3 regions of the Rhizobium anhuiense bv. trifolii genome follow, and region 1 is predicted to be linked to each of the others. Evidence: predicted binding sites of a transcription regulator. Region 1 holds the regulator's gene; each other region holds the start of a gene.
The links. Region 1 encodes LexA, which represses DNA repair genes until DNA is damaged. Its sites were predicted from a motif close to TGTTCNNNNTGTGTTCNG; they were not measured.
Positions count from the first base shown of each region.

Region 2: NE851_RS13030 (ATP-dependent helicase) is a predicted target of LexA. The motif match lies at 2,030-2,047, and genes of this name have one in related genera.
Region 3: uvrA (excinuclease ABC subunit UvrA) is a predicted target of LexA. The motif match lies at 1,516-1,533, and genes of this name have one in related genera.

Region 1 is NZ_CP098803.1:2,319,604-2,323,765, reverse strand. Features, by position in the region: gene eno (phosphopyruvate hydratase) at 1-92, opposite strand, end outside; gene kdsA (3-deoxy-8-phosphooctulonate synthase) at 315-1,160, opposite strand; gene NE851_RS20175 (VOC family protein) at 1,157-2,053, opposite strand; gene lexA (transcriptional repressor LexA) at 2,251-2,970, shown strand; gene NE851_RS20165 (ComEC/Rec2 family competence protein) at 2,951-4,162, opposite strand, start outside.
Region 2 is NZ_CP098803.1:906,867-911,028, forward strand. Features, by position in the region: gene NE851_RS13030 (ATP-dependent helicase) at 1-1,982, opposite strand, end outside; gene NE851_RS13035 (hypothetical protein) at 2,088-2,354, opposite strand; gene NE851_RS13040 (BON domain-containing protein) at 2,490-2,750, shown strand; gene NE851_RS13045 (hypothetical protein) at 2,845-3,105, shown strand; gene NE851_RS13050 (DUF982 domain-containing protein) at 3,399-3,641, opposite strand; tRNA gene NE851_RS13055 (tRNA-Thr) at 3,956-4,030, opposite strand.
Region 3 is NZ_CP098803.1:2,458,437-2,462,598, reverse strand. Features, by position in the region: gene NE851_RS20890 (MarC family protein) at 119-766, shown strand; gene NE851_RS20885 (single-stranded DNA-binding protein) at 854-1,372, opposite strand; gene uvrA (excinuclease ABC subunit UvrA) at 1,656-4,162, shown strand, end outside.

The DNA of each region.
Region 1 (4,162 bases):
CTGCCGTCTTCGAGATAGACATCGACTTCGACGGTGGGATTGCCACGGCTATCGAGAATCTCGCGGGCGATGATATCGGTGATTGCAGTCATGGGTTCTTCCTGCTCAGTGGGTGATAAGTCGTTCGAAACCTGTCTTAATCGAAGGCGAGCAAATTACAATGCCGCAATTGCCAGCCTTCGAACCAGCGTTCCGATGTGGACGAAAGCGCGTCGCGATCTCTAACATTCGCATGGTCCGCGCTTTGCTCTTTGGTTTTGCGCGACATGCTTATAGCGCGATCATGTCAGACTGTTGAACGTCAAGCTGGGTAATCAGGCCTTGGCGACCGCATCGAAGGCAAGCAGCTTTTCGAGGAGCCGCGGCATGTCCTTGAGATAGACCATGTTCGGTCCGTCGGAAGGCGCATTGTCGGGGTCCTGATGGGTTTCGAGGAAGACGCCGGCAATGCCGGTCGCCACCGCTGCGCGCGCCAGCGTTTCAACGAATTCCCGCTGGCCGCCCGAGGAATCGCCCTGCCCGCCCGGCTGCGCCACGGAATGGGTGGCGTCGAAAACAACGGGAGCACCCATCGACGCCATGATCGGCAGCGAACGCATGTCGGAAACCAGCGTGTTGTAGCCAAACGAGGCGCCGCGCTCGCACAGCAGCACGTTCGGATTGCCGCTGGCGTTAAGCTTCTTCAGGACGTTTTTCATATCCCAGGGAGCGAGGAACTGGCCCTTCTTGACATTGACGACGCGGCCGGTATTGGCGGCGGCGATGAGAAGATCGGTCTGGCGGCAAAGGAAGGCCGGGATCTGCAGGACATCGACGGTCTTTGCCACCTCGGCGCATTGTTCGGCGGTATGAACGTCGGTCAGGACGGGAAAGCCGAATTCCTTCTTGAGGTCGGCAAAGATCTCCATGCCCTTTTCAATGCCGATGCCGCGTTCGGCCGAAAGCGAAGTGCGGTTTGCCTTGTCGAAGGAGCTCTTGTAGACGAGGCCGATGCCGAGCTTTCCGCAAAGCTCCTTCAGCGTGCCGGCCACCATGAAGGCGTGGTCGCGGCTCTCCATCTGGCAAGGGCCGGCAATCAGCGACAGGCGGCCGGTGTTGGAAAAGGTGACCTGGCCCTGGCCCTCGCCGATCTTGACTTGGGAATTCGTATCTGTGCTCATCGTGTTTCCTCGAAGGCGAAAAGCGTGCCCTGCCCGGGCGCGGGCTTCACCAGAATGCGATTGTTCTTGCGCGTATATGTCACCCCGTTAGCAGCCAAATGCGCTTCTGTCACGGCAAGATCGGCGACAGCGAAGAGAATCGCCCGGCCGCGCAGGCCGCGGTCGGCGGATGGGACAGCGACCTCGAAATAGGCCTCCAAACCCTCCGGCGTCATCAGGCTGATTTTCACATTCGACGCCGCGATCGTGACGCCGAAACCGGTTTTCTCGACTGCCGATTGCGCGCTGGCAAGACTGACGAAGGCGGCGAAGGCAGCCGCATCGGGCGCGCAAAGCACCACCTCGGCAATGCCGGTGACGCCATTGGCATGCGCCTCCAGCGCGCTGCGGTCGGCCGGCAGCGGATTGACGCGCTCGACGGTGAAGAGAAAGAGATCGGGCGCGCGCAGGTCGCCGGCAAAGGCCAGCCTGAAGCCGGCAATGCTCTCAGAACCATCCGGCATCGTCATCGGCCGGCTGAACGCCAGCATCTCGCCGGCGCTCGCTCCGTCGCCGACGAAATTCCGATGATCGATATCGGCATCCTCGCTGCCGAAGGCCACCGCCGAAAGCCCTTCCTCGCCGCAGCGGAATCGGAAGGCGCGGTTGCGGGCGGTGAAGACATTGCCTTGCCGCGCCGATGCTTCACTTTCCCTAACGCTCGCAATCCCGAGCGGCTCCAGATAGGTCTTATCGGCAAAAAAGACGCAGGCATTCTCCGTTCCGAAGGGATGACGCGCATCGGCGGCAACGGTAAAGCCCAGCTTGCCGAGCCTCTCGCGCGCCAGATCGATATTGACGACCGGCAGCACGACATGATCCAGCGGGCGTGGTTTGGCGGAATGCTCGTTCATGATATCCCCTCTCCTGACACGGCAGAGATGTGCGACAGTGCCGCCCAAGGCAAGACTTGTCGGCCAATCCGGCAAATGAAAATAAAAATCTCAACGAGTTGGCGCCAAGTTTTACGGAAATTTAGCTACTTGCGGAACACATATGGAACATATAGTGTCTGTTCTGGATTTGTTTCAATCACGAGGTCACAACGTCGATGCTCACGCGCAAACAACAGGAGCTTCTCCTCTTCATTCATGAGCGCATGAAGGAATCCGGCGTTCCGCCGTCTTTCGACGAAATGAAGGACGCCCTGGATCTCGCTTCGAAGTCCGGGATTCACCGGCTGATTACGGCGCTCGAGGAGCGTGGCTTCATTCGCCGCCTACCGAACCGGGCCCGCGCACTCGAGGTCATCAAGCTTCCGGAGGCCTATAGCCCCAGCATCCAGCCCCGGCGCGGCTTTTCGCCGAGCGTCATTGAGGGCAGCCTGGGCAAGCCCCAGCCGGTCGCCACTCCCGCTCCTGCAAAACCCGTCGCCGACAATGGCAACTCAGTCTCCGTGCCGGTCATGGGCCGCATCGCCGCCGGCGTTCCGATCTCGGCAATCCAGAACAACACCCACGACATCGTCGTTCCGGCCGATATGCTCGGCTCCGGTGAACACTACGCGCTGGAGGTCAAGGGTGATTCGATGATCGACGCCGGCATTTTCGACGGCGACACCGTGATCATCCGCAATGGCAGCACCGCAAGCCCTGGCGACATCGTCGTTGCTCTCGTCGACGACGAAGAAGCGACACTCAAACGCTTCCGCCGCAAGGGCGCCTCGATCGCGCTGGAAGCGGCCAACCCGGCTTACGAGACCCGGATCTTCGGGCCAGACCGCGTCAAGGTGCAGGGCAAACTCGTCGGCCTTATTCGCCGCTATCACTAACACCCTGGCCGGTTTCGACAAAGCTGTTGCTGCGCCAGTCATAGGCGCGATGGCGGATCCATGGCCGCCACAGATCATCGAATGCGGTTGTGACCTCCATGCCGGCCTCCGCGAAGCGCAGCTCGACGGAACCGGTCCGGCGCAACGTCTCGCCGGTGAAGAGCGTCGCGCCTGAGCGGCAGCTGTTGAAACGCAGGCGGACCGACGTTACCACGATATCGGCCGCATCGCAGGCCGGAGCGAGATAGGCGGCATTGTCGATGACGGCGACCACATGACCGTTGCCAAGCCTTGATATGCACCAGGCCTTCTTGACGCAGGAAAAGCGGTTTGCGTCACCGCCGGCTGCAGCCGCCCGCATCGCCGCCCTCGCTTCGTTCTGCTGATCGCGGGAGAGCTTGACGCGGCGGTCCTCTCCCGCTGGCGGGACAGCAGGACCATCCAGCATCTTCGGCGGGTCATGCGCCGGCAGGACCAGCGCGCGCTGCCATTGGTCGAAGATGAAATCCGGCGGGTTTTCACGGTTGGAGGCCATTGCCGCCGCCTCGACGACCGCGACGAGACTGCCATCTTCCGAAATCACCAGATCCGGCGGCCGGGGAACCGGCAGAAGCAGCAGGATGAGCGTTGCGGCTGACATGATCGACGTGCCCATATGGCGCAGCCGAGTGCGGAGCAGCGTCAGCAGCAGGAAGCCTGCCACGGCGACCGCGAAATACCAGGCGGGCAAGCGGCCGATGCCGATGTCGCCACCCCAGCCGGACACGGTCTTGGCGACGGCGATCACCAGATCGAGGCCGAATCCGACAATCTTCCAAGGCAAAACGTCCAGACCGAAAGGCATGAGCAGCATCGCCAGCAACCCGGCCGGCATGATGATGAAGGAGATGATCGGCATCGTCGCGAGGTTTGCCGGCAGGCCGTAGGCGGTCAGGCGATGAAAATGCTCGATCGAAAACAGTGCGGTGGAGAAACCGCCGATCAGCGAGGTCAGGAAGACACCGCCGAAGAACCCCGCAACCGCGACGAAAGGCCTGACGATCGGCAGCTTCAGGAAGGCATTCTCGCGGACGCGCCGATCCTTCCACAGCTGATAGCCCGACACGAGCGCCAAGGTTGCGGCAAAGGACATCTGGAAGCTCGGACCCAGGACCTCGGACGGCGAAATGGCGAGGATGACGAGCGCGGAGAG
Region 2 (4,162 bases), 1.4 Mb from region 1:
TTCACCTGCGGCCAGCTGCAGGCCTCGAAGAACTGCAGCAGTGTCGCGGGAATGAAGCGGCTGCGTGAGGCATAGACATGCCGGTCGCCCTGCGAATTCTGCCCATAGGTGAAGAAGCGTTGCGGCACGACGAGGTCGAGGCCATCCCGGGCGCGCGTCATCGCCACATAGAGCAGCCGGCGCTCCTCCTCGATTTCGGCGCTGGCGCCGACGGCGAGATCGCTCGGAATGCAGCCGTCGACGACGTTCAGCATGAAGACCCGCGTCCATTCCTGGCCCTTGGCGGAATGGATTGTGGACAGGATGAGGTAGTCGTCGTCGAGGAGCGGCACGCCCGCCTGGTCGCTGGTCGCATCCGGCGGGTCGAGGGTGAGTTCGGTGAGGAAACGCTCGCGCGAGGCATAACCGCCGGCGATCTGCTCGAGCTGCAGCAGATCGGCCTGCCGCGTCGCGGCGTCCTCGTGCAGCCGTTCCAGATGCGGCACGTACCATTGCCGCGCCAAGCCGATTTCCGCCGGCCAGCCGGCCTTGCCGGTCTTCAGCTCCTGCAGCATCGAAACGAAATCAGTCCAGTCCTCGCCGGAGCGCGGCGGGGCCGGCATGGCGGCAAGCGCGGATAACGGGCTGGCATCCTCGGCCATCAGGTCGAGCGCCTTCTGCGCCGTCGATGGCCCGACGCCCGGCAGGATCTGCATCAGCCGGAAGCCCGCCACCCGGTCGCGCGGGTTCTGGGCGAAGCGCAGCGCAGCCAGCATGTCCTTGACATGCGCGCTGTCGAGAAATTTCAGCCCTCCGAACTTGACGAAGGGAATGTTGCGCCGGGTCAACTCGACCTCAAGCGGCCCGCTGTGATGCGAGGCGCGGAACAGCACGGCCTGCTGCTTGAGCTTGAGACCTTCTTCGCGGTTGTCGAGCACCATATCGGCAACGTAGCGCGCCTGCTCGGCCTCGTCGCGCACCGTCACCAGGCGCGGCCGCTCGGACGATTGCCGCTCGGTCCAGAGATTCTTGGTAAAGCGCTCCGAGGCAAGATCGATGACGGCGTTGGCGGCCGCAAGGATCGGCTGCGTCGAGCGGTAGTTGCGGTCGAGCGTGACGATATCGGCGGCCGGGCTGAAGGCGGCGGGAAAATCGAGGATATTGCGCACCGTCGCGGCACGGAAGGAATAGATCGACTGCGCATCGTCGCCGACGACGGTCAACCCCTGGCCGCCGGGCTTCAGCGCCATGAGGATCGAGGCCTGCAGCCGGTTGGTGTCCTGATATTCGTCGACGAGCACATGGTCGAAACGATCGCCGATATCCTCGGCAATGACAGTCTCGCCGACCATCTGCGCCCAGTAGAGCAGCAGGTCGTCGTAGTCGAGCACGTTCTGGCTCTGCTTGGACTCGACGTAACAGGCGAAAAGTTCGCGCAGCTGTTTGTCCCACGCCGCGCACCAGGGAAAGGCGTCGCGCAGCACGAGATCGAGCGCGGTTTCCGAATTCACCGCTCGGGAATAGATGGCAAGACAGGTGCCCTTCGTGGGAAAGCGGCTTTCCGTCTTGGAGAAGCCGAGGTCGTGCCGGATGAGGTTCATCAGGTCGGCACTATCTTCGCGGTCGTGGATGGTGAAATCCGGATCGAGGCCGATCTGCTGGGCGTAATCGCGCAACAGCCGCGCGCCGATGCCGTGGAAGGTGCCCGACCAGGAAAGCGCGTCGGCCATGACGCCGGCATTGGCACCAAGCACATCGCGGCAGATGCGCTCGACGCGCCGCGCCATCTCGGCGGCTGCCCGGCGCGAGAAGGTCATCAGCAGGATGCGGCGGGGATCGGCGCCCTTGACGATCAGATGGGCGACCCGATGCGCCAGCGTATTCGTCTTGCCGGAGCCGGCGCCGGCAATGACCAGCAGCGGCCCGGCAATATGGCTGCCGTCGGTGAGCGTGCCGTGCTCGACGGCCATGCGCTGCTGCGGATTGAGCTTTTCGAGGTACATCCAGCCGTCCGGTCGGGCTCCCGCAGAATCACTGGGGAAAGATTAGATGTTCCTTGAATGTTCGCGATTGCCCTCGCTGTCAAGCGTTGTGGCGTGACGGCAGCCTCAGTCGGGGAAATCCGGACCGACGACACGCCGCACCAGTTTCAGGCTGCGGTCCGGCTGAAGAATATAGGTTTCCTCCACGCGCTGGCCCGTCTCGTTGTAGAACTGGTTGTAGACGGCGCTGCCGACCGGCGACTTGGTGAGCTTCGTTCGCGGCTGGCCGCCATAGGTAATGCTGCCCGGAATGGGCTCCAGCGCCGGGCTATCGACCGAGGAGCAGCCGGCAAGCAAGGCCGCGGTTAACAAGGCTGATAGAAGCGCTTTCATCGTCTTCATCCCTCTTTCGACTGCAGCCAGATATGGAAATCGCCGCGTCTTTCGCCAAGGGCTGTCCACCCGGCCGCAACGAAATGCCTCGCCGCGGCGTTAACCGATATCTACCAACATCAGGAGACGGCCACGGTGCTCGGATTTCCAGCATTCACTGACCATGAGCAGTCCGGCCGGCAGGGCCACAGCGATGCGGCGACGCGCGCTTCGGTGGAAAGCGCCCTTCATGCGGCCGGCGATATCGAAGCGGCGGACATCATCGTCAGCATATCGGGCGCCTATGTCGTCCTGGAAGGTTTCGTGCGCCGGCGCGGTGATGTCGAGCGGGCCGTCGAGATTGCCGAGAGCATCGTCGGGCGAGGTTATGTGCGCGGTCGCCTGCTGCGACGCTAGCCGGCCCGCGCGCCCTCATGTCTTGCGACGCATGAAGGGAACCAAAATGCCCTCCCGCGGGTTGAAAGGCCGGACCCAAACGCTGGAGACCCTCATGCAGTCGCTTCTTCGCATCTCTGCAATGACCTTGATAACAGGCGGTGTCCTTGCCGGCTCCGCCCATGCCTCGCTGGAAACCGGCACGAATTATTCCGCTCTGCCGAAGGACCAGATCGCCCTCAACGAATATACCGGGGCCGTCGCCTGCCAGCCGGTAGAGCCCCACTATCTCCCCTCCTTCATCCGCGCGGCGGACGGTACGATCATCGGCGTCGGTTATGTCGAGGTCGAGGACGAGGGCGGCGCGGACTGCTGAAAACATGAGGACTTGCTCGGACGAGGCTCGCCTGCGTCTCCGCAGAGGGTACGAGCCTCTAACCATCATCATGATGGCTGGGTATCTTCTATGAAGACACCTGTACCAGGCGCAACGCCTGTTGCACCAAAACCCGGCGCGAGTTCGATGCAGGGTTAAGCAAAATTAAAACATTGTTCCGTTCCGGCACGTTCCGTTTACGAACGACCTGAAGTGACCTGGAAATCCCGACCGAAGTCCAGCGCATAACCCCGAAAATCTGAATCGATTTTCGGAAAGGATTATGCGCCAGTTCAATGCAGCTTCAGCTTCGCCTCTTCGGCCGCCGCCAGGAACTCGGCTCTTGCTTCTTCCACGCTCTTGCGCCCGTCGAGCGCTGCCCGGCAGGCGCTGCGGGCCTTGATGTAACGAAGCCCGCGCATACTCGGCCAGAGATCCGCCAGGCACTTCAGCGCATCGAACGGACCATTGACCGTTCGCGCATCGGCACCTTCGAAACCGACCTTGACCGGGCTGTTCCATCTTTCAGTTGCCATCGATACTCCTCCACGATTGTCGACAGAAACGACGTGCAGTATCTCCCAGTTCCTCCGGGAGACTCCGCCATGATAGGCATTCTAGCGCGATTTTTGCGGTCAACAATGGTGAATCGATTATTGCTGATGAGACGAAATGTCAGCCTGCATGGCCTTCCCGGCTCTCGTCAGATGGCTGCCCTGCGAGAGGTTGGTGAAACGGAGAGCGTGCGGCCGGGTCCCTTCGCCCCGTTTACGGGGAGAAGGTGGCGGCAGTCGGATGAGGGGCCGGCCTCACCGAGTGAGCAAAATGATTCCTAATACTGAAAGAAAACTGGTGCTGCCGAGTGGGATTGAACCACCGACCTCACCCTTACCAAGGGTGTGCTCTACCACTGAGCTACGGCAGCAGGACCAGTACCCGTGCGAGCCGGGTGGCTCAATCGCGGGAACGGGGCGGCTATTGCCACAGCTTGACGGCAAGCGCAAGCAGCAAATTCCAACTTCGCGTGGATTGCCATGCAAGGGCCTTTTGGATCGGC
Region 3 (4,162 bases), 140 kb from region 1:
AAGTTGCGCGGCCGGACCGGACAAATCCGCCCCCGGCCGCCGCGGGAAATTTGCCAAATCGGAATCCCCGCTTCACAATCATAAAAACCAAGTGACTATATGGGGTTCCGGAGAGACGATGGCAAGCGCCGACCAATTGATCAACGCCTTCACGACGCTGCTCGTCACCATCGATCCGCCCGGTCTCGCACCGATCTTTCTGGGCCTGACGACAGGCATGAGCCGCAGTGAGCGCACACAGGTAGCGCTGCGTGGCTCGACCATCGCCTTCATCATTCTCGCCGTCTTCGCGCTGTTTGGCGCCGGCGTGCTCAGCGTGCTGGGGATTTCGATCGGCGCCTTCCGCATCGCCGGCGGGCTGCTCTTGTTCTGGATCGCCTTCGAGATGGTGTTCGAGAAGCGCCAGGACCGCAAGGAGAAGGCCACCGAGGTGGCAATCACCAAGGATCACATCGAAAATATCGCCGTCTTTCCCCTCGCCTTGCCGCTGATTGCCGGCCCGGGCGCGATCTCGGCGACGATCCTGCTTGCTGGAACGCTCGCCACCTCCGTCGGAAAAGCGCAACTGATCGGCGTTCTTGCTGCCAATCTGCTGCTGACCTTCCTCATGCTGCTCGTCGCCGAACGGCTGGACCGTTTCCTCGGCGTCACCGGCCGGGCGATCCTGACACGGCTTCTCGGCGTCATCCTCGCCGCCCTCGCCGCCCAATTCGTCGTCGATGGCGCGAAATCGGCGCTCAATCTGATCAGCGCGACGCCGCACTGAGAAGGGCTAGAAATCAAAGAAAAAGAGCATGACGCCGTCAAAGGCATCATGCTCTCAGGTCTTTCACTAGCCCAGGAAGGCTCGCGATCAGAACGGGATGTCGTCGTCGAGATCCCGCGAGAAATTGCCGCCGCCAGCGCCGCCGCGGCTCGGGGATGAAGAGGGAGCCGGCGCGCCGTAGTCGTCGCCATAATCGTTGCCGCCGCTGCCGCCGCGGCCGCCGCCGAAGCCGGAGCTGGCACCGCCGCCATCGCCGCGGCCGTCGAGCATCGTCAGCGTCGAACTGAAGCCCTGTAGCACCACTTCGGTGCTGTAGCGGTCCTGGCCCTGCTGGTCCTGCCACTTGCGGGTCTGCAGCTGGCCTTCGATATAGAGCTTGGCGCCCTTCTTCACATATTGTTCGACAACCTTGCAGAGGCCTTCGTTGAAGACGACGACAGTGTGCCATTCGGTCTTTTCACGGCGCTCGCCGGAATTGCGGTCGCGCCAGGTCTCCGAGGTCGCGATACGAAGATTGGCGATCGGCCGGCCATCCTGAGTGCGGCGGATTTCGGGGTCTGCACCCACGTTTCCAACCAGAATTACCTTATTCACGCTACCAGCCATACTTCTCACCCTGCCTGCCGCCCTGCCCGGCGGCGTTTAATCGATCGGCGCACCTTAAACCATCACGGACCGCCGATGCGCATGGGCGGCATTTAATCCACATGTTTATCCATCAGAAAGCCGCATGCATTCATCAGGAATTTTGTTCTTTATTTGTTCTAGTTTATCCGTATGATCCTGTCAACAGAATCGAAAACCTTGAGCCTTCCCGGATATTCAGCCTCGACTCGCCCGTCGGCATCACTAAATAAGGGCTGTTATCCAGAAAACCAAAGCAGAGACGATGAGCGAACTGAAGACGATCTCCATCCGCGGCGCGCGCGAGCATAATCTCAAGAGCATCGATCTCGATCTGCCGCGTAACAAGCTAATCGTCATGACCGGGCTTTCAGGGTCCGGCAAATCCTCGCTCGCCTTCGACACGATCTACGCCGAAGGCCAGCGGCGTTATGTCGAGAGCCTGTCGGCCTATGCCCGGCAGTTCCTCGAAATGATGCAGAAGCCCGACGTCGACCAGATCGACGGGCTGTCGCCGGCGATCTCGATCGAGCAGAAGACCACCTCGCGCAATCCGCGCTCGACGGTCGGCACCGTCACCGAGATCTACGACTATATGCGCCTGCTCTTTGCCCGCGTCGGCGTTCCCTATTCGCCGGCGACCGGTCTGCCGATCGAGAGCCAGACCGTCAGCCAGATGGTCGACCGCATCCTCGATTTCGGCGAGGGCACCCGTCTTTATATTCTTGCGCCGCTCGTGCGCGGACGCAAGGGCGAATACAAGAAGGAACTGGCCGAGCTGATGAAGAAGGGCTTCCAGCGCGTCAAGGTCGACGGCCAGTTCTACGAGATCGCCGAGGCGCCGGTGCTCGACAAGAAATACAAGCATGACATCGACGTGGTGGTCGACCGCATCGTCGTGCGCTCGGATGTCTCGGCGCGTCTGGCGGACAGCCTGGAGACCTGCCTGAAGCTTGCCGACGGGCTGGCGGTCGCCGAATTCGCCGACAAGCCGCTGCCGCCGGAAGAGACGTCGGCCGGCGGCTCGGCCAACAAGTCGCTGAACGAGACGCATGAACGCGTGCTGTTTTCGGAGAAGTTCGCCTGCCCTGTCTCGGGCTTCACCATTCCCGAGATCGAGCCGCGGCTGTTTTCCTTCAACAATCCCTTCGGCGCCTGCCCGACCTGCGACGGCCTCGGCGCCCAGCAGAAAATCGATCCGGACCTGATCGTGCCCGAACCCGAACGGACGCTGCGCGACGGGGCGATCGCGCCCTGGGCGAAGTCGACCTCGCCCTATTACAATCAGACGCTGGAAGCGCTCGGCAAACATTACGGCTTCAAGCTCGGCACCCGCTGGAACGAGCTTTCCGACGAGGCCAAGGACGTTATCCTCAACGGCACCAACGACAAGATCGAATTCCATTATGCCGATGGCGCCCGTTCCTACACGACGCAGAAGAATTTCGAGGGCATCATCACCAATCTCGAGCGCCGCTGGAAGGAGACCGATTCCGCCTGGGCGCGCGAGGATATCGAGCGCTTCATGTCGGCCGCCCCATGCCCTTCCTGCAACGGATTCCGCCTGAAGCCTGAGGCCTTGGCGGTGAAGATCGACACGCTGCATATCGGCGAAGTGACCGGGATGTCGATCCGCGTCGCCCGCGACTGGTTCGAGGCGCTGCCGGCAAGCTTCAATGCCAAGCAGAACGAGATCGCCGTGCGCATCCTCAAGGAAATCCGCGACCGGCTGCGCTTCCTCAACGATGTCGGCCTGGAATATCTGAGCCTGTCGCGCAATTCCGGCACGCTGTCGGGCGGCGAGAGCCAACGCATCCGGCTTGCCTCGCAGATCGGCTCAGGGCTGACAGGCGTGCTCTACGTGCTCGACGAGCCGTCGATCGGCCTGCATCAGCGAGACAATGCCCGGCTGCTCGACACGCTGAAGCACCTGCGCGACATCGGCAACACCGTCATCGTCGTCGAACATGACGAGGATGCGATCCTGACGGCCGACGACGTGGTCGACATCGGCCCGGCTGCCGGCATTCACGGCGGCCAGGTCATCGCCCATGGCACACCGCAGGACATCATGGACAGTCCGAACTCGCTGACCGGCAAATATCTCTCGGGCGAACTCGGCGTTCCCGTTCCCGATGAACGCCGCAAGCCGAAAAAGGGCCGCGAGATCAAGGTGGTCGGCGCGCGCGGCAACAATCTGAAGAACGTCACGGCATCGATCCCGCTCGGGGTGTTCACGGCGGTGACCGGTGTTTCCGGCGGCGGCAAGTCCACCTTCCTGATCGAAACGCTCTATAAGTCGGCAGCGCGCCGCGTCATGGGCGCACGTGAAAACCCGGCCGATCACGACCGCATCGACGGTTTCGAGCATATCGACAAGGTGATCGACATCGACCAGTCGCCGATCGGCCGCACGCCGCGCTCGAACCCGGCGACCTATACCGGCGCCTTCACGCCGATCCGCGACTGGTTCGCCGGCCTGCCGGAGGCAAAGGCCCGCGGCTACCAGCCGGGCCGCTTCTCCTTCAACGTCAAGGGCGGACGCTGCGAGGCCTGCCAGGGCGACGGCGTCATCAAGATCGAGATGCACTTCCTGCCCGATGTCTACGTCACCTGCGATGTCTGCCATGGCAAGCGTTACAACAGAGAGACGCTCGACGTCACCTTCAAGCACAAGTCGATCGCCGACGTGCTCGACATGACGGTGGAGGAAGGCGTCGATTTCTTCGCGGCGGTGCCCGCCGTGCGCGACAAGCTGCAATCGCTGAAGGA